DNA from 3 places in the Rhodococcoides navarretei genome. Region 3 is predicted to be linked to each of the others. Evidence: riboswitches for the same ligand, from Rfam matches in the RefSeq annotation. Region 3 holds a riboswitch; each other region holds the start of a gene.
What was found. A riboswitch is a leader RNA that binds a small molecule or an ion and turns the genes downstream of it on or off. The one in region 3 is predicted to bind S-adenosylmethionine.
Positions count from the first base shown of each region.

Region 1: another riboswitch for S-adenosylmethionine. It lies ahead of AABD04_RS15800 (bifunctional o-acetylhomoserine/o-acetylserine sulfhydrylase); the one in region 3 lies ahead of AABD04_RS07950 (mandelate racemase/muconate lactonizing protein).
Region 2: another riboswitch for S-adenosylmethionine. It lies ahead of AABD04_RS03255 (aminotransferase class V-fold PLP-dependent enzyme); the one in region 3 lies ahead of AABD04_RS07950 (mandelate racemase/muconate lactonizing protein).

Region 1 is NZ_JBBPCN010000001.1:3,352,558-3,362,501, reverse strand. It holds gene AABD04_RS15835 (MerR family transcriptional regulator) at 1-141, opposite strand, end outside; gene AABD04_RS15830 (SDR family NAD(P)-dependent oxidoreductase) at 171-1,046, opposite strand; gene AABD04_RS15825 (tRNA (cytidine(34)-2'-O)-methyltransferase) at 1,090-1,554, opposite strand; gene AABD04_RS15820 (pentapeptide repeat-containing protein) at 1,588-2,196, shown strand; gene AABD04_RS15815 (bifunctional methylenetetrahydrofolate dehydrogenase/methenyltetrahydrofolate cyclohydrolase) at 2,253-3,110, shown strand; gene AABD04_RS15810 (DUF3017 domain-containing protein) at 3,122-3,439, shown strand; gene metX (homoserine O-acetyltransferase MetX) at 3,476-4,624, opposite strand; gene AABD04_RS15800 (bifunctional o-acetylhomoserine/o-acetylserine sulfhydrylase) at 4,618-5,967, opposite strand; SAM riboswitch class IV at 6,139-6,261, opposite strand; gene AABD04_RS15795 (MFS transporter) at 6,600-7,739, shown strand; gene AABD04_RS15790 (response regulator transcription factor) at 7,873-8,547, shown strand; gene AABD04_RS15785 (HAMP domain-containing sensor histidine kinase) at 8,544-9,518, shown strand; gene AABD04_RS15780 (DUF4153 domain-containing protein) at 9,606-9,944, shown strand, end outside.
Region 2 is NZ_JBBPCN010000001.1:664,643-674,586, reverse strand. It holds gene AABD04_RS03280 (TetR/AcrR family transcriptional regulator) at 1-629, opposite strand, end outside; gene AABD04_RS03275 (YhgE/Pip domain-containing protein) at 682-1,686, shown strand; gene alc (allantoicase) at 1,691-2,656, shown strand; gene AABD04_RS03265 (YbaK/EbsC family protein) at 2,684-3,157, shown strand; gene AABD04_RS03260 (hypothetical protein) at 3,178-3,678, opposite strand; gene AABD04_RS03255 (aminotransferase class V-fold PLP-dependent enzyme) at 3,834-5,165, opposite strand; SAM riboswitch class IV at 5,220-5,335, opposite strand; gene AABD04_RS03250 (Pls/PosA family non-ribosomal peptide synthetase) at 5,582-9,475, shown strand; gene AABD04_RS03245 (M1 family metallopeptidase) at 9,482-9,944, shown strand, end outside.
Region 3 is NZ_JBBPCN010000001.1:1,631,879-1,641,822, forward strand. It holds gene AABD04_RS07915 (Gfo/Idh/MocA family protein) at 1-277, shown strand, start outside; gene AABD04_RS07920 (dihydrodipicolinate synthase family protein) at 274-1,455, shown strand; gene AABD04_RS07925 (sugar phosphate isomerase/epimerase family protein) at 1,452-2,303, shown strand; gene AABD04_RS07930 (glycerate kinase) at 2,300-3,382, shown strand; gene AABD04_RS07935 (hypothetical protein) at 3,434-4,087, opposite strand; gene AABD04_RS07940 (DUF3558 domain-containing protein) at 4,336-4,890, shown strand; gene AABD04_RS07945 (hypothetical protein) at 4,905-5,318, shown strand; SAM riboswitch class IV at 5,464-5,582, shown strand; gene AABD04_RS07950 (mandelate racemase/muconate lactonizing protein) at 5,611-6,039, shown strand; gene AABD04_RS07955 (nucleoside deaminase) at 6,079-6,543, opposite strand; gene AABD04_RS07960 (DUF6941 family protein) at 6,680-7,057, opposite strand; gene AABD04_RS07965 (hypothetical protein) at 7,054-7,875, opposite strand; gene AABD04_RS07970 (SEC-C domain-containing protein) at 7,951-9,944, shown strand, end outside.

The DNA of each region.
Region 1 (9,944 bases), 1.7 Mb from region 3:
CAACTCCGCGACCTCGGCGATGCCGAGGGGTTCGGAGAGTTCGCCGGGTTCGATCAACTCGTGAACCAGTTCGACGGTCAGCGGTGCCTCCGAATCCGCAACGGCCGCCAGCGCCCTGTTCATCAAGTCCGTCGTCGCCATGAGTACAGAAGATAGTCCGGGAGCAGCCGTCAGACCGGGCGGACGGATTCGGGTACACCCGGGAAGTCCGCGCTGGATGACAGTTCGGCGTAGGTCTCCACAGACACCAGTTCACGACGGTACGACTCGCGCAGCCGTCGGACGGCCTCGCGTCCGAGAGGAATACGCAGCGGAGCGGACTCTGCCCCGACCAACTGACGGATGACGAGAGCCGCTCGGTGCGGGTCGCCTTCCTGCCGACCGTCGGCCGCGAGCATGTCCGCCCTGAAATCGCCGAGAAGGTCGGCGTACACCTCCACGGGTGTGGCGCGTTCGAGCACGTCGGCACTGTTGAAGGCGGTCCGGAAGCGGCTCGGCTCGACGATCAGAACTCGAATCCCGAACGGTGCGACCTCGCCGGCCAGTGCCTCCGACCAGCCCTCCAACGCAAATTTTCCAGCGGAGTACGAGCCCGCACCAGGGAACGAGATGCGGCCGCCCTGGCTGCTCATCTGCACGATCGTGCCGGTGCCTCGCGCGCGCATTCCCGGCAGCACGGCGCGGGTGAGAGCGGCAGGACCGACCACATGCTGTTCGAGCATGTCCCGCAACCGGGCGTCGTCGATTTCCTCGGCGGAACCGATCTGTCCGACGCCACCGTTGTTGACGAGTACGTCGATCCGTCCGAACCGGCTGATTGCCGCCTCGATCACGGCGGGCGCGGACCCGGTGTCTCGGACATCGAACTCGATCGGCAGTAGCGACTCCGGATACTCGGCGAACAGGTCGTCGATGCGTTCGGGGCGACGCATCGCCGCGACCACGGTCTCGCCTGCTGCCAACGCGGTCTCGGTCAGAGCGCGCCCCAGACCGGAGGATGCCCCGGTGACGAGCCATGTTCGTGGTGGAGTAGGTGTTCGAGTCATGAAACGCACGCTATGACTTCGAGCGCGCTCGAACGCAAACCCGTCAGACGCTGCCCTGATAGCCGTGTTGCCGCCAGGCCTCGTACATCGTGACCGCCGCCGCGTTGGCCAGGTTCAGTGATCGACGGCCGGGGATCATGGGGATTCGAAGTCGATCGGTCACGTGTGGGTCGTCCAAGACGTCGTCGGGCAATCCGGTGGGTTCCGGCCCGAAGAGAAGGACATCGCCGGGTTCGTACGCGACGTCGGCGTAGGACCGGGTCGCGTGGGCGGTGAAGGCGAACACACGCGTCGGAGCCATCGCTGACCAGGCCGACGGCAGGTCGGCATGCACCGTCACCGACGCCAGATCGTGGTAGTCGAGCCCGGCCCGCTTGAGCTTCGGTTCGGACATGTCGAAGCCGAGCGGGCCCACCAGGTGCAGTTCGCAGCCGGTCCCGGCGACCAGGCGAATCGCGTTTCCGGTGTTCTGTGGGATGCGGGGCTCGAAGAACATGAGTCGAAACACCCGGTTCACTCTGCCATCACGAACCCGGGAAGTATGGGGCAGGTGGACGACGAACAGACGATCGGTGAGGACTTTTCCGACACGCGACTGGACGGGCAGGAGTGGACCGGCAGGCAATTCGTGCGGTGCACCTTCCGCGACGCGGACATGAGCGGCGTCCGAACCGAGTCGGTGGTGTTCACCGAATGCGACTTCACCGGCACCGACCTGACCGAATCGATTCACACGAACTCCGCATTTCGATCGTGCACCTTTACTCGTACCAATCTGCAGCACAGCACTTTTCGTCACTCGACCATGATGGGGTCGATGTTCGTCGACAGTCGCATGCGTCCAGCGACGTACGACGAGGTCGACTTCACCCTCGCGTCACTGGGCAACGCGGACCTTCGGGGCCTCGATCTGACGGGATGCCGGATGCGGGAAGCGAACCTTGTCTCCGCAGACTTTCGGAAGGCCACTGCACGCTCGGTCGATTTCACAGGTGCCCGTACCGTCGACGCGAAGTTCGACGATGCCGATCTGCGCGGAGCCGTCGCCGACGCATCGCTGTGGGTGGGCGCGAGCTTGCGCAACGCGAAGATCGAACTGATGCAGGCCGTGGCGCACGCGGGAGCACACGGGCTCGTCGTCGAGGGCTGACGGCGGTGACCGGACCGGCGCGCCGCTGCTGACGCCGAACCTGGAACAATGACCGGGTGACTGCAACGATTCTCGATGGCAAAGCGACCCGTGACGAGATATTCGTCGATCTCACCGCCCGCGTGGCGACGCTGCGTGAGAAGGGCATCACCCCGGGTCTGGCGACCGTGTTGGTAGGCGACGATCCCGGTTCGGCCGCGTACGTCCGGGGCAAGCACAACGACTGCGCCAAGGTCGGCATCACCTCGATTCGTCGAGACCTGCCTGCGGACATCACCCAAGCGGATCTCGAAGCCGTCATCGACGAACTCAATGCCAACCCCGATTGCACGGGTTACATCGTCCAGCTGCCGTTGCCGAAACATCTCGACGAGAACGCTGCCCTCGAGCGAATAGATCCGGACAAGGACGCGGATGGTCTGCACCCGATCAACCTCGGCCGTCTCGTGCTCGGCAAGGAGGCCGCACTGCCGTGTACGCCTCGCGGGATCGTGCATCTGCTCCGCCGGTACGACGTCGAGCTCGACGGTGCGCACGCGGTGGTCATCGGCCGCGGTGTTACGGTCGGGCGACCCATCGGCCTGCTGCTCACGAGACGATCGGAGAACTCGACGGTCACGTTGTGCCACACCGGAACTCGTGATCTGGCGGCCGAGGTATCACGCGCAGACATCGTCATCGCCGCTGCCGGGGTGCCCGGATTGATCACTGCGGACATGGTCAAGCCCGGCGCTGCCGTGCTCGACGTCGGGGTGACCCGCACCGAGGACGGACTGCGCGGCGATGTCGCCGACGGTGTCGCGGAGGTGGCCGGATTCCTGTCGCCCAACCCCGGCGGCGTCGGACCGCTGACGCGGGCCTTCCTGCTCACCAATGTCGTCGAGCGCGCCGAACGCGTCGCCGCCGAGAGCTGAGCGAACCGGACGTGAACGACACAGAGGATGCGCGGAGCGAGCCCGACGCGGGATTTCGCGCGGCAGTTGCGCGCAACCTACCGATCGTCGCAGTCTCGGTCGTCGTCCTCGCCGCGCTGATCCTGGTGCTGGCCGATCGCTGGCGGCGCGGTTCGTTCATCTTCGGGTGCGCCGCGCTGCTCGCAGCCGTGTTGCGGCTGTGCCTACCCGAAACCCGTGTCGGCACACTGCAAGTACGCAGCCGCGGGTTCGATGTGCTGGCGCTGGGCTGCGTCGGCGGAGCGATCGTGTTCCTGTCGCTGTCGATCGATCCGTTGGGAACCGACTGACTCAGGGCCGACGCGCCGGTCCGGACAAGAGCGGCGTCAGCGTCGTCCGAGGCGGGCCAGCTCCATCGTCTCGGCGAGCAGCTTCGCCACCGAATCGGCCTCGGTGAGGAAGCCGTCGTGTCCGTCACGAGACTGGATCACTTCGAGTCCGCGGCACTGGGGGAGTTCGCGAGCGATCTCCTTCTGCAGTCGAAGCGGATACAGCCGATCGGAATCGACTCCGCCGACGATGGTCGGAACAGCTGTGGACGCAAGGGCTTCGGCCACTCCGCCGCGGCCGCGGCCCACATCGTGGCGGTTCATCGCCTCGCTGAGCAGGACGTACGTCGCAGCGTCGAACCGGTTGACGAGCTTGGCAGCCTGATGCTCGAGGTAGCTCTGTGCGGAGTATCTGCCACCGGCCCACGGGTCTTCGTCGTTCTGCGGTGAGTTTGCGAACCTGATGTCGAGTTCGCTCTCGGTCCGGTACGTCAGGTGCGCGATGCGCCGAGCGATGCCGAGTCCGGCCGTCGGCGATGTGCCGGCGTCGTGATAGTTGCCACCGAGCCATCCTGGATCTGCCTTGATCGCGGCGATTTGAGTTGTCTGCGTACCGATCTGGTCGGCAGTTGCCCTGGCACCGACCGCGAGGACCAACGCGGCAGCCACTCGGTCGGGATGGCCCACGATCCATTCGAGTGTGCGCATCCCGCCCATCGAGCCGCCGACGACGGCTGCGAACCGCTCGATTCCGAGGACGTCGGCCACGGCCGCCTCGGCAGCGACCTGATCGCGGATGGAGATGTCCGGGAAGCGAGACCCGTAGGGCGTTCCGTCGGGAGAGACGCTGCTCGGGCCCGTGGTACCGCCGCAGCCACCGAGCACGTTGGTCGCCACGACGCACCACTCGTCGGTGTCGATGGGGCAGCCGGGACCGACCATTCCGTTCCACCAACCTGGCAGAGCGTGATCGGCGTCCGGCGGACCGGACACATGCGAGTCCCCGGTGAGGGCGTGTTCGACCAGCACGACGTTGCTGCGGTCGGTGGCGAGTTCGCCCCACCGCTGCACCGCGACGGTGACCTCGGGGATTCGCGCCCCGTTCTCGAGATCGAGACCGCCGATGTCGATGGTTCCCAACCGCCCGTCCGGAGACGGAAGAACCGCCTCCGGACGAACGCCTGTGTCGCAGCTGTGACTCAAGATGCCGCCGCGCTGAATCCGACCTCGAGATCGGCGATGATGTCGTCGATTCCTTCGATGCCCACGGCGAGACGCACCAGGCCGGGAGTGACGCCCGATGCCAGTTGCTCTTCGGGGGTCAGCTGGGAATGCGTGGTGGATGCGGGGTGGATGACGAGTGAACGCACGTCTCCGATGTTAGCGACATGGCTGTGCAGAGTCAGAGCGTCGACGAACTTCTTGCCCGCGTCCACACCACCCTGCAGCTCGAACGCGATGATCGCGCCCTGGCCCTTCGGCAACAATTCCTGCCCGCGCTGGTACCACGGGGACGATTCGAGTCCGGCGTAGTTGATCGAGACGACATCCTCGCGTCCGGCGAGGAAGGCTGCCACCTTCTGAGCGTTCGCCACATGCCGCTCGATCCGCAGGCTCAATGTCTCCAGACCCTGACTGATGAGGAAGGCGTTGAACGGCGAGACCGCAGCACCGATGTCACGCAACAGTTGAACGCGTGCCTTCAATGCGAACGCGGGCGCACCCAGATCGGCGAACACGACGCCGTGGTAGCTGGGATCCGCGGTGGTGAAGTTGGGATGACGGCCCTGCGTCCAATCGAAGGTGCCACCGTCGACGATGACGCCCGCGATGGCCGTTCCGTGCCCGCCGAGGTACTTCGTCGCCGAGTGCACCACGATGTCGGCACCGTGCTTCAGCGGCTGCAACAGGTACGGCGTCGCCACGGTGTTGTCCACGATCAGCGGGATGCCGTTCTCGTGGGCCACTGCCGAGATCCCGGGGATGTCGAGAATGTCGTTCTTCGGGTTGGAGATCGACTCGCCGTAGAAGGCCTTGGTCGACGGAGTGATCGCGGCGCGCCACTGCTCGAGGTCGTCGGGATCGTCGACGAACGAGACGGTGATGCCCAGCTTGGGGAGTGTGTAGTGGAACAGGTTGTACGTGCCGCCGTAGAGGCGCGGGCTCGAGACGATGTGGTCGCCTGCTTCCGCGAGGTTGAGAATCGCGAACGTTTCGGCGGCTTGACCCGACGCCACCAGTAGTGCCGCAACGCCGCCCTCGAGTGCGGCGATGCGCTGCTCGACGACATCCTGCGTGGGGTTGATGATGCGGGTGTAGATGTTGCCCGGCTCGGCGAGACCGAACAATGCAGCCGCGTGATCGGTGTTGTCGAACGTGTACGAGGTGGTCTGGTAGATCGGCAACGCGCGAGCGTTCGTGGTGCCGTCCGGGGTCTGACCGGAGTGGATCTGCTTGGTCTCGAAGCTCCACTCGGCTGAGGGGTCCGTGAACGGATCCTCGGTGGGAGCTCCGGTGGCGTCGACGACGTCTGGGGTCGAATCGGTCATGGCTGGTGATACTCCGTTTTCTGAGACGAGTCTGTCTAAGACGAATCGAATGTCGAATGAAGCTCGAGAAGTCGAGCGCTACGGGGCGTATCGGTACAGCAACACATGAGAGAACCTCCTGACAGGCTTCGGACCCTGAGGACCGAAGGTTCAGTGGGTCCGCTTCCTGCGGACCCGCGCTTGTCGATCCGGCACTGGCGTGCCGGATCGGCCTGGTCGTTCACCCGGGGCACCCCACCGCGGTTGGAGGGTTGCCGGCCAGCAAGCCGGGGCTCGATGCTGGCACTCATGACCTGGCGAAGATCTTAGCGGGTACGGCAGTGCCGCAGAAAGAAGGGCTCGGATAGAGCTCGAGCAGATGCTCTGGTGAGCACAATCACCACGGGGAAACTCGAAAGCTCGTCGATTCGAGGAAGACAATGGACTGCAGGCGCGTTCCCTACGGGGTCATGCCACCGTCGCGGTCGCTCGCCGACCCGATGTTCTTGCTCGTTTCCCCTGATGCATACGAAGGTAGTACCGCTGTGACTGTCACCGATTCCGCTCTGTCCCGAGTCAGCGCTGTGCGCGGCAAGGTGTCGAGTGGCCTGAGTGTCAGTCACCGACCGCACTCGACCCGCCGCAAGCTCGCGATGTTGGCGCTGTCCATCGGCGGATTCGGGATCGGCACCACGGAGTTCGCGTCGATGGGACTGCTGCCGGACATCGCGACGACGATGGGGATCTCCGAGCCCTCCGCGGGCCACATGATCTCCGCGTACGCGCTCGGTGTGGTCGTCGGAGCACCGACCATCGCGGCCCTGGCTGCTCGCGTTCCGCGCCGGATGTTGCTGCTGGCACTGATGGTGGCCTTCACCCTCGGAAACCTCGGCACCGTCTTCGCACCCAGCTTCAACGAGTTGGTGGCCTCGCGGTTCGTCGCAGGTCTGCCTCACGGTGCGTACTTCGGTGTGGCGGCCCTCGTGGCTGCCCACCTCGCCGAACCGGGCAAGCGAGCCAAGGCCGTCGCGATGGTGATGATGGGACTCTCGGTGGCCAACGTCGTCGGCGTGCCGGTGGCGACCTGGATCGGGCAGGCGCTGGGATGGCGCAGTGCATTCACTCTCGTGGCGGTCATCGGTGCCCTCACCGTCGCCGCACTCGTCCTCTGGATGCCACGACTCGACGCCATGCCGACCACCAGTCCCATCACCGAGCTGGGCGCACTGCGCCGCAGCCAGGTGTGGATGACCCTGTTCGTGGGCATCGTCGGATTCGGCGGCATGTTCGCGGTGTACACGTACATCGCGTCGACTCTGACCGACGTCGCCGGTCTCGCCCGCGCGCTCGTTCCGGTCGCCCTGATGATCTACGGACTCGGAATGGTCGCCGGAAACTATGCCGGCGGATGGCTTGCCGACCGGTACCAGCTCAAGGGCACCTTCGTCGGCCTGGCCGCAACGGCCGTGTCCCTGGCCGTGTTCGTGGTGGCGGCACACAATCCGGTGACCGCGCTGCTTCTCGTCTTCCTGATCGGGGCGTCCGGCTCGTCGGTGGTCCCGGGGCTACAAACTCGTTTGATGGATGTTGCGGAGGACGCTCAGACGCTCGCCGCGTCGCTCAACCACGCAGCGTTCAACCTGGCCAACGCCATCGGAGCGGCAGTCGGTGGAGCCGTGATCGCCGCAGGCTTCGGCTACACGGCACCCGCCGCCGTCGGCTCGGGCCTGGCGGTGGCCGGTCTCGGTGTGCTGGCAACCGCCATGTGGATGGACAAGCGTTCCGCCGCATAGAAGCGCCCAGAGCCCAGTGGCGTAGGGCCGGTCACCGTATCCCGACGCGATGTAGAACTTCGGCCCCAACCTTCACCGAACCTCCACATTTCCCGACGGGCTCCTCCACGTGCGCCCTCTAGGGTCAGTTCTCATGAGCCGCACAGTTCTTGTCGTCGACGACGAGCCCACGATCTCCGAGGCCGTCGCCGCTCGGCTGCGCGGCGAGGGGTACGAGGTCGTCACCGCCGCCGACGGCCCGTCTGCCGTCGACGCGTGCGCCCGGATCGATCCCGACGTGGTGGTGCTCGATCTGATGCTGCCCGGGTTCGACGGGCTCGAAGTGTGCCGCCGTATCCAGGCCTCCCGCCCGGTCCCGGTGCTGATGTTGACCGCCAAGTCCGACGAGACGGACATGCTCGTCGGCCTGGGCGTCGGCGCGGACGACTACCTGGGTAAGCCGTTCAGTATGCGCGAGTTGGTCGCTCGCGTGCATGCCCTGGTTCGGCGTGCCGAGCGTTCGGTGGCTGCAGAACCCCTCGCGGTTCGAGTCGGTGACGTGCAGATCGATCACCGGGAACGGCGGGTGACCAATTCCTCCGGTGACATTCACTTGACCAGAACAGAATTCGACATTCTCGCCTATCTTGCCGCTCGGCCGCGCACTGCGGTCTCGCGCGAGACGCTGCTGTCGGAACTGTGGGGCTGGGACGATTCGGCCAGCAGTAGGACGGTCGATTCTCACGTGAAAGCGTTGCGTCGCAAACTCGGTGGCGAGCTCATCCGCACCGTGCACGGCGTGGGCTACGCCGTGGAGTCGCCGCGATGACGCGCATGCTGCCGCGCCCGTTGGATCCGTTGCGGTCGTTCAAGCTCAAGGTCTCGCTCGTCGTGGGCATCGTGCTTGTGCTCGCGAGTGTCGTCTTCTGGATCGGGGCGGGCTGGCAATTTCGCTACACCCTCCTTGCCGCGCTCGTCGTGTCCTTGGTCGCAACACAATTCGTCGCCCACGGGATGACGTCACCGCTGCGCGAGATGACCTCGGCCGCCACAGCGATGGCGCGAGGCGACTATTCGACGCGAGTGCGGGCAACGTCCAGGGACGAGGTGGGCGAGCTCGCGACGGCGTTCAACACCATGGCGAGTGATCTGGAAGCCGCCGAGAAGTACCGCCGCGAACTCATCGGCAACGTCTCGCACGAGTTGAAGACGCCCATCGCTGCCCTGCGTGCCGTGCTCGAGAACATGGTCGACGGGGTGACCGACGCGAATCCCGCGACACTGTCGGTGGCGCTGCGCCAAACCGAAAGACTCGGAGACCTGGTCAGCGAACTGCTCGACCTGTCGCGGGTGGAGGGCGGTGTGCTCACCATCGACCCGGAGGAGTTCGCGGTGCGGCAATTCCTCGAGGATGCGACCTCCGTTCACCGAGAACGAGTGTCGATCGTCGTCTCGCCGGGCGCTTCGACAGTCGTGGCCGACCGATCTCGCATGACACAGGTGATCACCAACCTCGTCGACAACGCCGTGCGGCATTCCCCCCATGCGAGCACCGTGACGCTGCGGGCCCATCGAATCGGCGGAGCGTACGCATTCGACGTCGTCGACCAGGGCCCGGGCATCGCGCTCGCCGATCGCCATGCGGTGTTCGACCGATTCACTCGCGGCGGATCCACCGACGGCGGAACAGGTCTGGGTCTCGGCATCGCCCGCTGGGCCACCGAACTGCACGGCGGAACCATCGAGGTTCTCGACAGCGAATTCGGCTGCCACATCAGAGTGGCCATCCCCGAGCACTGACTTTCTCGATCCATCCGAACCGCGACTGCACGTTCCCGGACCGCAGCCGCTGACCTTCCATGCCCGAAACACAGAAAAGGAAGCGCCATGACCACGATCGACACTCCGATTCATCCGACAGCGAAGCACGGTCACTCTTTTTGGGGGCCTCGCACCTGGCCGGTGTTGCGGTATGCGCAGGCCCCCCGTGTGGCACTGGTCGGGTCCGCTGTTGCCGGGCTCATCGGAGCAGTGACTTTGGTGGACAACACGTTCGGTGTGCTGATCACTGCCCTGGCCTTCGTGATCGTTGTGCTCGCAGCGCGCAGTGGCAGGCTCTCGCGGTGGGAATGGGCAGGGGTGGCAGGAGTGCTGGCATTGGCGAGCGTGTCTGCGCTGCGAGCGGCCGAGTGGATCGTGACGATGTCGACGACGCTCGCCATCGTG
Region 2 (9,944 bases), 970 kb from region 3:
CTGGCTATCGCTCCAGCGAACAGTTCGGACACCGCGTCGGCGATGACTTCCTCGTCGATCTCTTCCGGATCCACCGAATGTTCGACGGCCAATCCGGAGATCAAGGCTGCCAGTGACGTCGCGAGGCGTCGGGCATCGAAGTTCTCGCCCACGCCCCACTGCCCCGCCCGTTCGGCGATGAGCCGCTCGAGCTCACCTCGAAGTGCTCGGCGGTCGGTGCGGTAACGCTCGGCGACGGCCGGGTCCCGCCCGGCCAGGATGCCGAATTCGACGGTCAACAGCGGCCAGCGAGGTTCGGCCACCACCCAGGACGCGATTTCGCCGCCGCCGGCCCCGGCCGCCGCCCGCGAGTCCAGATCGGAAACGTGGGCGAGCACGCGGGCCGCGAGATCGAGGGACCTCCGGGCGAGCAGCTCGGCGAACAGTGCTTGCTTGGACTCGAAATTGGAGTAGACGGCCCCTTTGGTGAACCCGGCGCGGTGCGCGATGTCGGCGAGTTTGGCTGCGGCATAACCACGTTCGGTGAACTCGTCGGCGGCCGCGGCGAGGAGTCGGTCCCGTACGTCGGTGCGTTGAGGTCTCCGTTGCGCATGTGTCGACCCCCACTTTTCTTGCTCGTCGGCATTCACGATACCTAGAGTATTGAATACCTCGGGTATCGACAAGATTCAGGAGTCACCCATGCGCAAGATGTCACTGCTCGCCGCCGCGGTGCTGGTACTGCAACTCGGCTTCATCCTCAGCTACGTCTCGGCGTTCCATCAGCCGACGCCGCACGCGATCCCGATCGCGGTGGTGGCCGAAGCCGGTCTCCCCGAGGGGCTGGCCCAGCAGACCGCCGATCGACTCGACTCCCTCGACGGCAGTCCGCTCGACACGCGCACCGCGGCCGATACGGCCGAGGTCCGCTCACTGCTCCGCGATCGGGACATTCTCGGCGCGTACGTCGTCGGCTCCAGCGGAACGGACACCCTCATCACCGCGAGCGCCGCGGGTAGTTCCGTTGCCACCGCGTTGCAGTCGATCTTCACCGAGGTCGAGACCGCGCAGGGCCGTCAATTCGTGGTCCGCGACGAGATACCGGTCGGGGTGCACGACAACCGAGGACTGTCCGGTTTCTACCTCTCGGTCGGTTGGGTCGTCGGCGGATACCTGCTGGCCGCTGCATTCGGATTACTCATCGGCGCACCGACCTCGCGCCGCGAAACCTGCGTCCACGTCGGCATTCTCGCGGCGTACTCGGTCGTATCGGGAGCACTCGGAGCATTCCTGACCACTCATGTTCTGGAAACCTTTGCCGGCCATTGGTTTCCGCTCACCCTGCTGGGCACCGGGGTGGTGCTCGCCACGGGACTGTTCACCATGGGCCTGCGCGCCCTGATCGGCGTCGCTGCCGTGCCCGCTGCGATAGTACTGTTCGTGATCCTCGGAAACCCCAGTGCAGGAGGAGCTTTCGGGGCGGACGTATTGCCCTCGCTCTATGCGTCGATCGGTCGCTGGATCACCCCGGGCATCGGCACCGAGGGGGTGCGCAGCATCGTCTACTTCTCCGACAGCGGGCTGGGGCAGCCGGCGCTCGGACTTGTGCTCTACATCGCGGTCGGCGCACTGCTGATGGGCGCGGCGGCCCTGCGCCGCCCGTCTGCACACAACCCGGTGAGCCCGCGTGAGACCAGTAAAGTGTGATTCCATGACGTCCACATTCCCTCTGCCACTGCCCGATCTCGCCGTCCGCACGCTCGGAGGCGCAGTCGTGTGGGCAAACGACGAAACGTTCGCAGAGAAGGAAAATCTGATCACTCCGGGCAAGGCCGACTACTCCACGGCGACGTTCGGCCACAAGGGTCAGATCTACGACGGGTGGGAGACGCGACGCCGACGCGAGGCCGGCTACGACGAGGCCATCGTGCGGCTGGGGGCTCCCGGGGTCGTGTCGGCGATCGTCGTCGACACCTCGTGGTTCACCGGCAACTACCCGCCGGAAATCTCGATCGAGGCTGCCGAGGTCGACGGGTTTCCGTCGCCGGAGGAGCTGCGCACCCAGACCGAGTGGACCACCATCGTCGACCGTAGTCCGGTCGACGGTGACAGCGAGAACAGATTCCAGGTCGCGTCCGATGCACGGTGGACCCACGTGAAGCTGTCCATCTTCCCCGACGGCGGAGTGGCACGGTTGCGGGTACTCGGTCGCGGCATGCCCGATCCCAAGTTCCTCGCCGCCGGCCCGGTCGACCTGGCCGCCCTCGAGAACGGCGCGTACGTCTCGGCGTGCTCCAACATGTTCTACAGCTCGCCCAACAACCTGCTCTTCCCCGGACCCCCGCGGTCGATGGGTGAGGGTTGGGAGACCTCGCGTCGACGCAACGACGCGAACGACTGGGTTCAGGTGCGACTGGCCGGTACCGGACATATCCGTCTGGCCGAGCTCGACACCACGTGCTTCCTCGGAAACGCACCAGGCGCGGCGTCGCTACGTGGCCGGCTCGACGACGGCGAGTGGATCGAGCTGTTGCCGCGCACGACGCTGCAGCCCGACACCCGTCATCGCTTCGTCCTCGCCCACGACACCCCGGTGTCCGAGGTTCGCATGGACATCTACCCCGACGGCGGCATGGCGCGATTGAGACTGTTCGGTGACCTCGACACTTCTGCGTAAAGCACTTCGGGGCAATAGGGTTGGTTCATGTCCCGGCTACTTCATCCGAATGCAGCCCATGTTGCCGACACCCTGATTTCTCGTGGTCATCACGGGGTGGTGGTGAACAGCCCCGAGGGCACGCACACTGCCGCCGATGCTGCTGCGGCGCTCGGCGTCGATGTGGGCGCGATCGTGAAGTCGATGGTGTTTCTGCTCGACGACGAGCCGGTATTGCTCCTGGTGTCGGGAGCCCACAACGTTCATCTCGAGCACACCGGTGTTCGTTTGGGCGGCACGTTGATGCGTGCCGACCTCGACACGGCGAAGCATGCCACCGGGCAGCCGATCGGTGGCATCGCCCCGGTCGGCCACCCCACCAATCTGGACACGTTCGTCGACCAGGATCTGGCCGACTACACCGAGGTGTGGGCGGCGGCCGGTCATACCAACACGATCTTTCGGTCGACGTTCACCGAGTTGCTGCGGATCACCGCGGGCCTGGCGATCGATGTCACCTGACCCCCGCCTCACCAGCGGGGTCAGGACGCGAGAGTCGGGGCGATCGGTGCGCCGAGGACCTCGTCGACGGTATCGATGTCGAACCGCGTGCCGCGCGATCCCAGTAGCGGCAGCACCCCGGAGCTCAGGAACGTCGATTGCCGAGCCACATCGTCGTGGACCTGCAACGTCACACCGTCGGCGACATCGGCCGCGGTGACGTCGGAGATCAAACTGGCCAGACCTGCCGGGGTACCGACGTAGCGGATGGACGCCGGGCTCGTCGGCGCGTCCAGTCCGGCGAATTCACGACGGGCCGTCCTGGCATCTGCGGCAATGTGGACCTCGAGGTCGAGGAATACTGCTGTGCTGTCTGCAGATTCACCCCGCTCGACTGCTTCGGCGCGCAGTCGAGCGGTGTGCTGCTGGGCTTCCCGCAGGTCGGAGGCGTGGATGCGGACCGGCTCCGCGTCCGGTGCCGCGGTGAGTTCGGTCCAGACGGCATCGAATTCGACGGCAACGCGGGTGTGCTTGTGCGACATGAGTGGTGGTCCTGGTTCTAGAAGTCGGTGAACGCATTCGGTCGGTGCGGAGCCGAACTCGAACACGACCCGGACGCCGTGCGGCACAGGTCCACATACCTGTTGGACCAGTGACGGTTGCCCGTCCACGCGACACTCACGGTCATGACGCAATGCTAACCGTGTGCGGGGGTGCACGGGGATCCCACCCCGGCGGCACCGTCGGCCAGCTCGGGGAACGGTCGCGGGTCCGGCACGGGATTCCACCAGCCGGCATCCTCCGCGTAGTGCCAGTTCGGTCCGCACTCGACCAGGGCGGCAAGGGCGTCGACCAGTCGGTCCACATCTGCCGACGAGCTGCCGAGCCCGATGCTGGCTCGAACCGCACCGGCCGCGTGGCCCAGCCTGCTCAGCAACGGGTGTGCGCAGAACTTTCCATCGCGCACGCCGATTCCGTGTTCGGCGGAGAGGTACGCGGCCACCTCACCTGGGTCGCGCCCGGCCACGGTGAAGGTGACGATGCCGACGCTGTCGGGTGCGTCGTCCCACACCTGGAGCTGCTCGACGCCGTCGAGCGCGGCCAGTCCCTCGCGTAAGCGGGACGACAGGTCGTGCTCGTGTTGCTGCAGCTCGGCATCGTCGAATCCGGCGATGGCCTCACACGCCGCGGCGAGTGCGGCGACGCCGAGCACGTTGGGGGTGCCCGCTTCGTGCCGCTGCGGTGCCGGAGCCCAGTCGGTGTGGTCGATGCCCACGCTGCGAACCGCGCCGCCGCCGGCCAGGTGCGGCTCACCGTCGTCGAGCCAATCACGCCTGCCCACAAGCACTCCCGCGCCGAACGGGGCGTACAGCTTGTGCCCCGAGAACGCGAGATAGTCCACGCCGAGCGCGGCGATGTCGACCCGACGATGCGGAACCAGCTGGGCACCGTCCACCACGATGCGTGCGCCGTGCCGATGCGCCAGCGCCGCGAGTTCGGCGATGGGAAGAACCTCACCGGTGACGTTCGATGCGCCCGTGATCGCCAGCAGCGCAGCAGGTTTCGCGGCCAGCTCGGCATCGAGGCGGACGATGGTCTCGGCCAGGGTCGACGCGGCAACCACCACTCGTCGATCCCGCCACGGGAGCAGATTCGCGTGGTGTTCGATGTCGAGCACCACGGTCTCACCCGGCACACATGCGGCCAACAGGTTCAGCGAGTCGGTGGTGTTCCGGGTGAACACCACCACCGAATCGGGCTGCGCACCAACAAAATCGGCGACGGTCACCCGCGCCTTCTCATACGCTGCCGTCGAGACGCGAGACGCGTAGCCGGCACCGCGATGCACACTCGAGTAGAACGGCAGGAGTTCGGCAATCCGATCGGTCACCGCCGTCAACGCCGGCGCGCTGGCTGCGTAGTCGAAGTTGGCGTAGGTGCGGGTGCCGCCCTGCACCAGTGGAACCTGCAACTCCGTGCCCGAAACAGGGGCAAAAGGAGCACAGGGGCGGGAAAGTACAGATGTCATGACAGATCGAACCCTCACCATCGAGGGACCCGCAACCGAAGGGCTTCGTGAACGAGTCCGCGCTTGCCGCGCCGGTTTTCCGGCGCCAGCCTGGTCGTCACCCGGAGCACCCCACCGCGGAGGAGGGTTGCCGACCAGCTAGCCGGGGCTTGATGCTGGTACTCGTGACCGTGGGGAAGACACTCGCAAACTCACTGCGGTTTTGTCAAGCCGGGACTCGCGCCACAGCACCAGTAGGATTCCCGCGGTGGGAAGGCGCGCTCGTTCACCTTCCGGCAAACAGAACGTGAGATAACCAACGACGCTGCGGCTCCCCTGCCGCAGTTCCACAAGCGTTCCACTGCCCCACGAACACGAAGGACACCCGGTTGTCTGTGCACGAATCCGAAGGTCACCCCGCAACCCCAGGTCTCGAGATCCCGGCTGCACCTGCCCAGTACCTTCGCTCGTCTCTCGCCCCTCCACCGCGGACACTGATCGATGTTCTGCGCGCGACCGCCCACAGCTTTCCCGACGCCCCCGCGATCGACGACGGTGCCGTGTCGGTCAGTTACTCGGAGTTATTGGACGACATCGCCGAGGGCGCTCAGTGGCTCGCCAACGCCGGTGTCCGACGCGGCGATCGCGTCGGCATCCGCATGCCGTCGGGTTCCTTCTCTCTCTATGTCGCGATCCTGTCGATCCTTCAGGTCGGCGCCGCATACGTGCCGGTGGACGCGGACGATCCGGAGGAGCGCGCCGAGTTGGTCTTCGGCGAGGCGAAGGTGACGGCCATCGTCACGGCGGGCGGAATCGCAGCCGGCACGGCCCCCAAACAGGACACCCTTCCCGACACAGACCCGACGCCACCCACTCCCGAGGACGACGCGTGGGTCATCTTCACGTCGGGTTCGACGGGCACTCCGAAGGGCGTCGCGGTCAGTCATCGCAATGCGGCGGCGTTCGTCGACGCCGAGGCCCGCATGTTTTTGCAGAAGGATCCGCTGGGTCCGGGCGACCGAGTGCTCGCCGGTCTGTCGGTGGCATTCGACGCCTCCTGCGAGGAGATGTGGCTGGCGTGGCGGCACGGTGCCTGTCTGGTGCCCGCGCCGCGGTCGTTGGTGCGGTCCGGTTTCGATCTGGGTCCGTGGCTCGTCTCCCGCGACATCAGTGTCGTTTCGACGGTGCCCACGCTCGCGTCGCTGTGGCCCGCAGTAGCGCTGGAAGCGGTGCGGCTGCTCATCTTCGGCGGCGAGGCCTGCCCGCCGGAGCTGGCCGAGCGGCTCGCCGTCGAGGGCCGTGAGGTCTGGAACACGTACGGTCCCACCGAGGCAACGGTCGTCGCCTGTGCGGCGATCATGGACGGGAAAGGGCCCGTCCGCATCGGATTGCCGTTGGACGGATGGGACCTGGCTGTGGTCGACGGTTCGGGACTACCCGTGCAGGTGGGTGAGATCGGCGAGCTGGTCATCGGCGGCGTCGGACTCGCGCGGTATCTCGATCCGGCCAAGGATGCCGAGAAGTACGCGCCCATGCCATCTCTCGGGTGGGAACGGGCGTATCGCAGCGGCGATCTGGTCAAGCTCGAGCTCGAAGGGCTCTTGTTCCAGGGTCGCGCCGACGATCAGGTCAAGCTCGGCGGGCGACGCATCGAGCTCGGCGAGATAGACAATGCGCTGCAAGCACTTCCGGGCGTCGGCGGCGCGGCGGCCGCCATCCGCAAGACGGCGGCCGGAAACTCGGTGTTGGTCGGATACCTCGCCAGCACCAATCCCGATTTCGATCTCGAAGCCGCACGCGAATTGCTCGCCGAGCAGTTGCCCGCGGCATTGGTGCCCAGGCTTGCGCTGGTCGACGAGATGCCCACGCGCACCTCGGGCAAGGTCGACCGCAACGCGCTGCCGTGGCCCCTGCCCGGCATGGCAGGAGCGTCCGCGCTCGCTGGGACGGCGGGCTGGGTGGCCGAACTGTGGACCAACATCCTCGGTGCGCAGGTCTCGGACGAGAGCGCCGATTTCTTCGCCAACGGGGGCGGCTCGCTCTCGGCCGCCCAGTTGGTGACGGCACTGCGCGAACGGTTCCCCGAGATCACCGTCGCGCAGCTGTACGACCACCCGCGGCTGGGTTCACTGGCGCAGTATCTGGATGATTTGAAGCCGGTCGTCGAGGCCGTTCCCCGTGCGGTCGCCCCGACGTCGCGCACCGCGCAATGGGCGCAGATCGCGGCAACGGTTCCGTTGACCACCCTGACCGGATTGCAGTGGGTCACCTGGCTCGGGCTGCTCTTCAACGTCATGTCCTGGTTCGGCGACGTGCCCTGGGCCCCGACGCTGTCGTGGTGGTGGGTGCTCGTGGCATTCGTCCTGTTCATCACTCCGGTCGGCCGCATGGCGATCTCGGTGATCGGATCTCGCATCCTGTTGGCGGGCTTGAAACCCGGTGCGTATCGACGCGGCGGCAGCATGCACATCAGGCTCTGGGCGGCAACACGATTGACCGACGCCAGCGGTGCCTCGAACCTCTCGGGTGCGCCGTGGATGGTCTACTACGCGCGTGCGCTCGGTGCCAAGATCGGCAAGGGCGTCGACCTGCACACGATGCCGCCCGTCACCGGCATGCTCGAACTCGGCGACGGCTGTTCCATCGAGCCCGAGGTCGACCTGTCCGGGCACTGGATCGACGGCGATCTCGTCTACATCGGCGGCATCGAAATCGGTGCCGGTGCCACCGTCGGCGCACGCTCCACGTTGTTGCCCGGCACCAAGGTCGGCAAGAACGCGGTCGTCACGGCAGGCTCGGCCGTCGTCGGACGAGTGAAGGCCGGTCAGATGTGGTCCGGCTCGCCGGCTCAGAAGGTAGGCAAGGCCGACCATCCGTGGCCCGCCGAGACACCGCCGCGCGCCACGAAATGGGTGTTCGCGTACGGCATCGCGTCTCTGTTCCTGTCGGGCATGGCACTGTTCTCCATCGGCGTCAGCCTCGTGCTGATGGGCTGGTGGATTCACACCGCCGACTCCGTGTTCGACGCCTTCGAACGTGGCCTGGTGATGTTGCCCGTCGCGACGCTGGTCTCGTTGGCGGTGTTCGCACTGATCACCGTCGTCGCGGTGCGGTTGCTCGGCATCGGACTCGTCGGCGGCTACCACCCGGTGCGCAGCCGCATCGGCTGGCAGGTCTGGGCCACCGAACGTCTGATGGACTCCGCGCGCACCTTCCTGTTCCCGCTCTACGCTTCGTTGTTGACGCCGCACTGGCTTCGGCTCCTCGGCGCGAAGATCGGCAAGGACGTCGAGGCCTCGACGGTGCTGATGATCCCCAAGTTCACCACCGTCGCCGACGGCGCGTTCCTGGCCGACGACACCATGGTCGCCAGTTACGAACTCGGCGGCGGCTGGATGCATCTGGGCGACGCCAAGGTGGGCAAGCGGGCGTTCCTCGGCAACTCCGGCATGACCGGGCCGGGACGAACCGTCCCGAAGAACGGTCTTGTGGCCGTGCTGTCCGCCACGCCGGACAAGGCGAAGTCCGGGTCGTCGTGGCTCGGTAGTCCGCCGGTGCGGCTGCGTCGGGCCGCCGGGAGTGCGGACTCGTCGCGCACGTTCGATCCACCGCGGAAGCTCAAGGTCGCCCGGTCGTTCGTCGAGACGTGTCGGTTGATTCCCGTCGTCGTGACCTTCGGTATCGGTCTGGCCGTGCTGTTCGGGCTCACCGCCATCGCCGACGCCGTCGGGTACTGGTTGGCGGCACTGCTCAGTGGCGTCGTCCTGCTCGTCGCCGGTTTCGTGGCTGCTGCGGTGTCGGCGTTGGCGAAGTGGTTGTGGGTGGGTCGGATCGGCAAGACCGATCATCCGCTGTGGAGTTCGTTCGTCTGGCGCAACGAGGTGGCGGACACGTTCGTCGAGACAGTCGCCGCACCGTGGTTCGCACGCGCAGCCGAGGGCACCGCCGTGTTGAACATGTGGTTGCGGTGGCTCGGCGCAGACATCGGCCGCGGAGTCTGGTGTGAGACGTACTGGCTCCCCGAGGCCGATCTGGTGACGTTGGCCGACGGTGCGACCGTCAACCGAGGGTGCGTTGTGCAGACGCACCTGTTCCATGATCGGATCATGTCCATGGACACGGTCGATCTCGGCGCGGGCGCAACACTGGGACCACACTGTGTAGCGCTGCCGGCTTCGGGTATAGGAGAAGGGGCGACCGTGGGGCCTGCCTCTCTCGTGATGCGCGGCGATACGGTTCCCGCGCATACTCGTTGGCAGGGCAACCCGATCGCGCCGTGGGCCAAGGGTGATCCCTTTCCGCGAATTCGCGACGACCGAAACGAGGGGTGATCTTTCGTGCCAGACAGGCTGGTGGCACCGGTGTTCGACGTCGATGCCAGTGACAATCCGATCGACACCTACCTTCCCCAGAACGGCAACCGCGGCTATCGCGTCTCGCGCTACGAACTGGACCTCGAGTACAAGGTCGAGAGCAACCGGTTGACGGGCAAGGCGAAGATCACGGCGGTCACCACGGCGACGGTGTCGAAGTTCGCATTCGATCTCGGCCCGGCGATGAACGTGTCGAAAGTGTCGGTCAACGGCTCGCGTTCGGTGAAGTTCAGCCACCAGCGCGGCAAGCTCAAGATCACGCCCGCCAAGCCCATCGCGTCGGGTGCAGCACTGGTGGTCACGGTCGCCTACGGCGGAACTCCGAAGCCCATCAACGGTGTATGGGGTGAGGTCGGCTGGGAAGAGCTCACCGAGGGCTCGCTCGTCGCGAGTCAGCCGAACGGCGCGGCGTCGTGGTTCCCGTGCG
Region 3 (9,944 bases):
CGTCGCCCAGCATCGTTCGCACACCCCCAAGCCTGTGTGGAATCCAGATCTGCCCGTCACCGAACCGTTCCGCGAACAGTGGCTCGAGGTCCCCGCGAACGCCGACCTGGACAACGGTTTCAAGTTGCAATGGGAAGAGTTCCTGCGTGACGTCGTCGCCGAACGGCCGCACCGCTACGGTCTGCTCTCCGCCGCCCGCGGTGTGCAGTTGGCCGAGCTCGGTTTGCGTTCCTCCGCCGAGGGCCGCCGCCTCGACGTCCCGGAGATCGCGCTGTGACCGCCGTCGACTCCCGGGTGTCGATCACCCTCCCCGGCCACGGGTTCTACGCGCTCGGCGAACCGGGCGAGTGGATCAAACCCACCGCACCCATCACCTCACGCGTCGCATATGCCGCCGCACACGTCATCCCTAGTGTCATGGGGGACAACACTCCTGGGGCTCCCGCCGACATCGACTGGGACGCCACTCTGGCCTACCGCCACGAACTCTGGTCCTACGGACTGGGCGTCGCCGACGCGATGGATACCGCCCAGCGCGGCATGGGCCTGGACTGGGCCGCGACGTCCGAGCTGATCCGCCGCTCCGGAGCCGAAGCCGCTCGCGTCGGCGGGTCACTCGCCTGCGGTGCGGGCACGGACCAACTCGACTTGGATGCGCTGCCGTCGGGCAAGGACGGTCTCGTTGCTGTGCTCGACGCCTACCGCGAGCAGATCGCGGTGGTCACCGAGTCGGGCGCGAAGGTCATAATCATGGCCTCACGCGCTCTGGCTCGGGTCGCGACGTCTGTCGACGACTATCTGTCGGTCTACTCGACCCTGCTCGACGAGGTCGATGAGCCAGTCGTATTGCATTGGCTCGGAACGATGTTCGATCCGGCGCTCGCCGGGTATTGGGGGAGCTCAGACATCCCCTCGGCCACTGCGACTTTCGAGAGCCTGATCGCCTCGCACTCATTCAAGGTCGACGGCGTGAAGGTGTCGTTGCTCGACGCGCAGCACGAGATCGCCCTGCGAGCCGGGCTGCCCGACGGCGTCCGCCTCTACACCGGCGACGACTTCAACTACCCCGAGCTGATCATCGGTGATGGACAGCATCATTCGGATGCACTGCTCGGCATCTTCGCCGGTATATACCCCGCGGCGTCGACGGCATTGCAGGAACTCGACCTCGGCAATACCGCTCGCGCCGAGGAGATTTTGCGCTCGACGCAGGAACTCGGCCGGCACATTTTCGCCGCTCCCACGTATTATTACAAGACCGGAATTGCGTTCCTGTCGTGGCTCAACGGCAAGCAACCTGGGTTCTCGATGGTGGGCGGCTTGTCATCCGGACGCAGCGTGAAGCATCTGACGACGCTGTTCGTCCTGGCCGATCGCGCAGGGTTGCTGGCGGATCCATCGCTGGCCGCGCACCGCATGGGGCTCTACCTCGAACTGAACGGGGCAGCGTCGTGAGTATCGCACCGTTCGACCTCGACAACCCTTACTCAGCACTGTCTCTCAACACCAAGACGACGAACGCCTGGACGCTGAAGCAAGCCGTCGACGGTGCCGCTCGAGCCGGGCTGGGTGCAATAGGTCCGTGGCGGGATCGAATTCAGGAAGCCGGTGTGAGCGAGTCGGCCAAGCTGATCTCGGACGCCGGTCTGCGGGTGTCGAGCCTGTGTCGCGGCGGGTTCCTCACGGCCATCGACGACGACGGTCTCGACGACAACCGTCGCGCTCTCGACGAAGCCGCCGAACTCGGGGCACCCGAGCTCGTGATGGTCATGGGTGGCATCCCCGATCGCGACCTCGTCGGAGCTCGGGCGCGAGTGGAGGAGAGGCTGGCCCTGCTCGTTCCGTACGCACTCGAGCGTGGGGTGCGCATTGCGCTCGAACCCTTGCACCCGATGTTCGTGGCCGACCGCGCGGTCATCTCCACACTGGGACAGGCATTGTCGATGGCCGAGCCGCACCCGGTGGAGGCCGTGGGCGTCGTCGTCGACACCTTCCACGTGTGGTGGGATCCGGATCTGGAGTCACTGATCCGAATTGCTGGTGAGCGTGGCCGCATCAGCTCGTACCAGGTGTGCGATTGGCTGGTGCCGATGGAAGCCGACCCCCTCCTCTCGCGCGGAATGATGGGCGATGGTGTGATCGACTTCGAGTCCATCGGCCGATGGGTTCGAGGCGCTGGATACCGGGGTGATGTGGAAGTGGAGATCTTCAACGCTGCTGTGTGGGCGACCGACGGGGACCAGGTGATCGAGACGATGAAGCAGCGCTACCGCGATCTGGTTCTGCCCGGTCTGATCGCATGAGAATTCTCTTCGCCCCCGATTCCTTCAAAGGCACCATCGACGCTGTCGATGCCGCCGCGGCGCTGATCGAGGGGTGGGCGGCTGTCCGCAGCGGTGACGACCTGGTGTCGATGCCGCAGGCCGACGGGGGTGAAGGGACACTCGATGTGCTGGCAGCGTGCTCGGCGGGCTCGACGTGGTCGTCGGTGTCCGGTGTCTGCGGCCCGGACGGTCGGCCCGTCGACGCGCGATGGTTGACGCTCGAGAACGGCCGGGCGGTGATCGAGCTGGCGGAGTCCTCGGGCATCGCGATGATGGTGTCGCTGAATGCACTGACCGCGACGACGCGCGGGCTCGGAGAGGTGATCCGGGAGTGCGGTTCGGATCGAATCTCGGTGGCACTCGGGGGCTCGGCCTCCACCGACGGTGGGTTGGGAGTGCTCCGGGCACTGGGTGTTCGGGTGCTGGACGAATTGGGTCAGGACGTTCCGGAGGGCGGTGCCGGTCTGCTGGTCGCCCGATCGGTGGACGCGTCGGGTCTCGCGGGAGTGCCGTCCGACATCGAATTGCTGACCGATACGCGCGCGGTGTTGTTCGGACCCGACGGTGCCGCACAGGTATTCGGGCCGCAGAAGGGTGCGTCGGCCGCCGACATCGAGGTACTCGACGAGGCGTTGCAGCGCTGGGCCGGGTTGCTCGCCGACGCCGGCTTGCCGGCCGATCCGTTCATGCCGGGGACCGGCGCTGCGGGCGGAGTGGGAATTGGGCTGTGCGCGCTGGGGGCTCGTGTATCCGGCGGGGCGGAACGGGTGTCGGAGCTGACAGGACTGTCGGCTGCGGTTCCTGCAGCGGACCTCGTGGTGACGGGTGAGGGCAAGTTCGACCGCACGTCGCTGACGGGCAAACTCGTCGGACATGTGGTCCAGATGTGTTCGGACGCTTCAGTTCCGGTGGCGGTGGTCGCCGGGGCGGTCGATTCGGACGTCGACGTGCGGACCGTGTCGCTGACGGACCTTGCCGGCAGTGGGGAGACGGCCATGGCGGATCCGCGACGGTGGTTGATCGACGCTGGACGGCGTCTGGCCAATGAAGTCCGATAGCGAGGGCCACAGAGAACTACGAGGGCGGCGCGGAGGTCGAGCCTCGAGCTCCTAGGCCGTCGTACGCAATGCCCACGCCCGCGCGAGTGCAAAGGTTGCCACGAGTACGCACAGCACCGCCACGATCACGGCGACGAAGGTCGATGCCGTCGTGGAGAATCCGCGAATCCAGGCAGTCCCCGTTCCGACGAGAGTGGCGAGGACACCTCCTACCGGGAGAAAGGCAGCCACGACCTTGGTCGTCCGGGACGACAACGGATCGTGACTTGCCCTGAGCAGCAACCGAACCGAGGCGACTCCGAGCGCGTAGGCGAAAACTCCGGTGCCTGCGTATATCGGCAGCAAGTACTCGGTCGAGACGCTCGAATTCAGACCGGAAAAGCTTGTTCCGACCAGAATCAGTACGGGCGTCATCCCCAGCGTCACTCCGATCAGACCGGCAACGGCGACCAGCCCAACTCGCCGAGAGGGATCGACAGCGAATCGAAAGCCGCACAGGTACAGCACCAGGCCTGCGAGCATCCCGACCACTGCCCCGACTGACGCAGCGACAATGGGCTGCACCCACGGCCCCAGCGTGGTGTCCGGACCATAGAACGACCCGCCGGAGACGTACGCCGAGTACCCCGCAGTCGAGGTCGCCGAGTGACCCAGCACTGCAATCACCGCGCCGAGCAAAGCAAAACCACTTCCCTGTTTGATCACGCGTCAATGATGACGGATGTCCGATCTTCGTAGAGAAATTCGGACGGAGTGTTGCCCGGTCGTCGAAGGATGGCTCGTTCCCTGCCGCGGCTTCGCCCCGGGGTGCGACGGTGTCCACTCGAGCGGGGCAATCGTCGCACCGATCGGGAAACGCCAGGCACAACTGCGTCCGATCCGATGGAACCGATGTCGCGGTAGCTGCGTCCAACATCAAGGATGGGTTCCATGGACGGAGTGCTGTGAGCAAGATGCGATTGCTGATCGGGAGTGCGGCCGGCGTGATGCTGGTGGCAACCGGATGCGGAGGGGCGACCGAAGGCATACCCGTTGCAGCACCGTCGACGACATCGGTGATGCCAACCGCTCCGGCGAACGGGGCGTGGGATCCGTGCACCATCCCAGACGCTGCCATCGAAGGTGCGGGGTTGGCCGTGGAGACGAAGTCTTCGAACTTGGTGGGGGATCTGCCGATCTCGGAAGACTGGATGACGTGTATCTGGACAAACCCTCTGCCAACGCCGTGGTATCACCTCGGAATCTTCTCGTCCACTGAAAGTCTGGACTATCTGCGTGGGAGTGGACGTTTCGGGCAGTTCGAGCCGATTGAGGGCCTCGACGGGTTGCGGTTCCGCCGGACTACTCAGTACGACGAGGTCAACTGCGGCGTCGCCTTCGAACACCCGAATGGCGTGTTCTACCTCGTCCTCGACGGCTTTCTGGCGACCCAGCCCCTCGGAGATCCGTGTGTCGAGGTGGAACGGTTGGCGCGTTCGCTCCGGCCATCCATGCCTTCATCGAACTAGTTGGGGAGGAACTGATGGGGTCAGAAACGAACGAGCTGGCGGCTTCGATGCAGCAGTGGCAGTGGCAGTGGCAGTCGCTGTCGATGCAGGCAGAGGCCGGGCAGCTCGAGATTCCAGAAGGCGTTGCGTTCCAGTGCGACGAGGTATGCGCTGCCTACATCAGGCATTTAGGAGACATGGCGCGTAAGACGGAGTACTTGGTCGACGTCGAGGCGTTCGGCACCTTGGATTCGGCCAGACAGCTCGGCAAGAAATTCGAGAGGATTGCCTACAGTGGTGATCGATCACTGCGCGTGGTGTTGATGCAACATATCGAGGTCATCGAACTGATGCGGTCCGTGTTCAAGCGCTATTTCGATGAGGCCGAGTACGCCGATCAGCGGACGTTGCAGTCCATCGGGGAGATCGCGGAGGGTCTGGGCAGGTGACTTTTCGCGCCGAGGTTCGAGTCGATCGATGCCGCTGGGCGGGTGAACAGATTCTGTCCAGACGCTGAATCGGTATTCGAGGTGAATGTCGACAGTGGTGGAAATTCGTTGTCCAACCCGTACCCCTCGGCTACTGTGGATGAAGGTTCAAGAGCAATAGCCGTACGTACCTGGCCGGCTGTTCGGCAACCCCGTCTCCATCGACAGGGTGCCCCAGGGGAAGAACCGGCGCGTCCCGCAACCGCAGGCGTGCAAGTCGATGGAGGGTTGCACCTCCGGGGCGAGGTGAACGATGTCCGGTAGTGATGAACTCGAAGCAGCGCAAGCGAAGTGGGAACCCATTCCGCCGGAACGCCGTCGTACTTGGTGCCAGACGCTACTGAGTTACCCGCCGATCTGGTACGGCGTGTTCCCGATGATCGAGACTCGAAGGCTGGTGCTCGAAGGCAGGTACGCCAATGCCGAAGCTTGGATCGACCTTGCGAAACGTGCTGAAGCAGTGGGCTTCACGCCGCAGACGTGGTTGATATTCCGACAGAGTCTCGAGCCCGCGTACCTGAAGGATCGGTTCTCATCCCATCCCGAGAACATGCCCAAGCGGCGTGGGAACGGTGGTGTCGAGACTGTGGTGGTCGATCCCGAGGACTTCTCCGAGTGGCCATGGCTGTTCGAGGCGGGGTACCGCGCGGGCGAGGCGACCTGGCAGGCGCTGGTTCGCTGAGTCACCCGAGCACAGACAGAACCGGTTCGGCGGCAGCGCTCATGCGTCCTCCCCGATATCCTCGAACCACAGGCTCGGACGCTCGGCGAGCATGCGTTCCATCAGTTCCACGCATTCGACGTTGTCGACGACGTCGACCTGCACGCCGTGCTCGCGTAGCAAGCTCTCCGATGTCTCGAACGAGCGGTTCTCACCGACGACGATCCGAGGAATCTCGTACAGCAGAGCGGTTCCCGCGCACATGAAGCATGGAGACAACGTGGTGTAAAGCACCGACTTTCGGTACACCGACGCCGGAAGCCGCCCTGCTCGCTCGATGCAGTCGGTTTCGCCATGACGGATTGCGCTGTCCATCTGGACTCGGCGGTTCCGACCGACCGCAAGAACGTCGCCATCGTGAACGAGTGCCGCGCCTATGGGAACCCCGCCTTCCTCCCAACCGATCCTCGCCTGTTCGAGTGCAAGTGCGAGAAAGTACTGGTCTCCGCGCAATGGACTGTTCACATGCTCTCCTCGGTGTTCAAAAAAAGCGTATGCAATTCGTGTCCTCGAAAGGACCTGGGTGCCTCCCATAGCAAGGGGTACCGAGAATGCGATCGGGGTCGGATGTCGGCGCGGCCATGAGCATCGCGTCCCGACGTCAGCCGAAGGCGATGCGAAGCCCGACGCTCGCGGTGGCCCCACCGGCGCTGAGGATGAAGTTGTGCCGTCCTTCGTCGCGAAACACCATTTGCATCGGTAGGAACCAGAAGCGATTCTCTCCGGTGAAGCCGGCACCGGGGATCTGAAGGCCACCCTGATTCACGATGTGTTCGCCGTTCGCGTCGAGCACTTCGAGTGTCGCGGGAAAGTCCTTACCGATGTCGTCGGGTCCCGTCTGCAACAGCGCGACCAGGCGGCATTCGAGCATGCGGGTGTCGCGTGGAACCGTGCAGGTATCCCAGACGCCTCCGAGGATATCGAGCATGTCTTCGCTGACCCGTGCGTACTCCGCGAAAAACAACCCGGTGATGATCATCGGCTGGTCTCATCCGTTTCGTAGTAGGGAAGTGATGTCATCGCATCCAGAACGGCCGGGCGAAAAGGTTGCGGCACTGTGTACTTGCCGTCGCAGACCAACCACCCATCGGCAATGAATCGCTCCAGCATGCCGCGAAGTATCAACGCCTCGATGTGTTCGTACAGATCCCCGGCACCGACCGGGCCGACTGCCGGGAGCCGCGTCCGCGGAGTGCTCGTCATCGCGGCGAGAACGATCTGTCCGGCAACGACATCGACGGCCGGGGACGGACGTAGGGGGTCCTCGCTGAAGAAGTGACGACCGATGACGTGCGAGAGTGCCGTTCGGTGAGCGGCGAGGGAGCTGGCAAGTGAGTGGGCGAACTCGTGCGCATGTGGACCGGGAACGGCTGTGGTGGAAGTCAACTCGATCAATTCGGCCGCTTTCGCCGCATCCCACAGTGTCATCAACCCTGGGATCTCGAGCATCGATCTCGACTTCAATGCGCGCCCATCCAACTCCACGCCGACGGCGTTCGCCAGCTCGCGAACCGACCCTGGCCGCGGAACACCCGTGCCGGTGATCGGTCGTGACGTACCGAGCCAGACGAGAAGCGAGCGAAGCTGCGCTATCGGCTTCGACGCGGTCAGCGCTGCCAACTCTTCGCCGGCGTCTGGCGTTGCGGGCTCGATGCCGTGGGGCGTCACCCGTTCGACTGGGGACTGGACTGTCGGCTCGACGTCGTCGGCCAAGTCCGCGGTGGTGGTACGGGATCCCCGGCGACCGAACAGTGGAATCACTTCGGCGAGGTCGCGACCTGTGCGGTGGGGAGTCACACGCACATCTTATGGAAGACGCGGGGGCTCGCGCTGGTGTCCACCTTCCCGACCGTCACGTTCATGGTGGCCGCGATGGACGACAACGATAATTACGACGAGCTCGATACTGCAGCTCTCGATGTCCTGCGGGAGCTCGGTCCGCTGAGCACCGAGGACTGGGCGATTGCCATGCCCGACCGAGGATTCGGACGCCGGCGGGATATGTACGAACTCGTCGACATTGTCGATTCGGTCGATCTGGCCTTTCTGCCGGACATGCGGAAGATCGCAGTCGCCACGGTGTTGGAGGGCCGCGCCCTCACTCACCGTTTCAACCACCGGGAGGTGGCGTCGGACATCATCGAGTCGATGGACGACCTGTCGCCCATCACGACCCTCTTGCAGTTCGCCGAGGATCCCGCTGGCCTTCGCACGAAGTACCGAGGAATCGGTGACGACCAGATCTTCACCATTCGCGGCATCGATGACCCGCAGTGGCCGCCCAGCGAAGCGCTCGTGCTCCCAGAGGGGACGCTCAGCGACTACGAACCAGGTGACCTCGTATCGCTCGTCGTGGTGGACGGCGTGGTTCGTATTCGAGCGGTCGACGGCCCGCTGGAGCACATCGACGTCACAGCCGCGCTGCACGAGATTGTGCCCGAAGACGAGAGCGTCGAGCGCGATGCTGTTGTCTACCAACTGATGTACGACCGTCCGGACCTCTTCGCGAAACCAGGACCACCGCTGTCCGAGATCTACGCCGGTGCCGGCATCGAACAATCCGATGACTATGTGGCCCGCACAGGATTCGACTTCGACGCCGCGGCGGCCACCACGCGAATGAACATTGTCGCCAACACCTTCGGAGTTGATACCGACGAGGCCCGTGCACTCATCTGGTTCGGCGACATCATGCGGGACATCCGCGGCGAGGCCGCTCACGACGCCCAACAGCGTGCCGAGGCGGCGGTATCGGACGGTGCAGATGAGCTCGCCTCACTTGCTCGATCCGACGTAGCCGCCCTGGCGCTGAACAGGCATTTCGACAGCGAGGGGGCCGCGGAGGCGTTGCTGCATGTGGCACACGCGTTGCTGAATGCAGGGCCGCGGCGGGTGACCGCAGCTGCGCACTGGTTCCGCGCTACCGCGCTGGACCGGCTCGGGGACGCACTATCGGCTGAGAAGGCGCTGGAGAAGGCACTCGACGCCGACTCGCATTTCGAACCTGCAGTGCTGGCTCTCGCCGAGTACGCGTCGACGCGGGGAGACGCGGTCCGTGGACTGTCTCTTCTCGGCCGTATCGATCCCGACGCAGGCGCGGATCTGCGAGAGATGTTGGAGCCGTACGTTCCTCAAGATCGCCCCGATCTGGGGCGTAACGATCGCTGCTGGTGCGGCTCGGGTCGCAAGTACAAAGTATGTCACCTCGGCAAGAACGGTCTTTCACTCGAGGAGCGCGGAGAGTGGCTCTATCAGAAGGCCGGTGGTTACGCGACAGGGGCGAATTCCGCGGAGCTCATTCTCGCTCTGGCGCGCATCCGCACGGAGCATCTCGGTAGTGGCGACGATGCGTTGGCGAAAGCCTTCGATGAACCGTTCGTCGGCGACGTCGTGTTGTTCGAGGGCGGGAGATTCGCCGAGTTCGTGACTTCTCATGGCCCGCTACTTCCAGCCGACGAGTTGATGCTGGCCCAGCAATGGCTCCTGGTGGAACGGTCGATTCACGAGATCGAATCGGTCAGTCCCGGAGAAGGCATGTCGCTGCGTGATATTCGTACCGGCGACCGACATGACGTCACGGAACGCTCGGCCAGTCGACAGTTGTCTGCAGGACAATTCATCTGCTCGCGCGTCGTACCCGTCGGTGAAGGGTTCCAGATCTTCGGAGGAATCGAACCCGTCGATCCGTCTCAACGTACAGAGCTGATCGAGATCCTCGACGCCGATCCGGTCGATGCCGAAGATCTGGTGAGCTTTCTCAGCGCCCGGCTGGCTCCTCGCCGAATCGAAACGCGTGACGGTGATCCGATGGTGTTGTGCGAGGCAGTGTTCGAGCTCGGTGAAGTCGGGGGACTACGGCGGAGGCT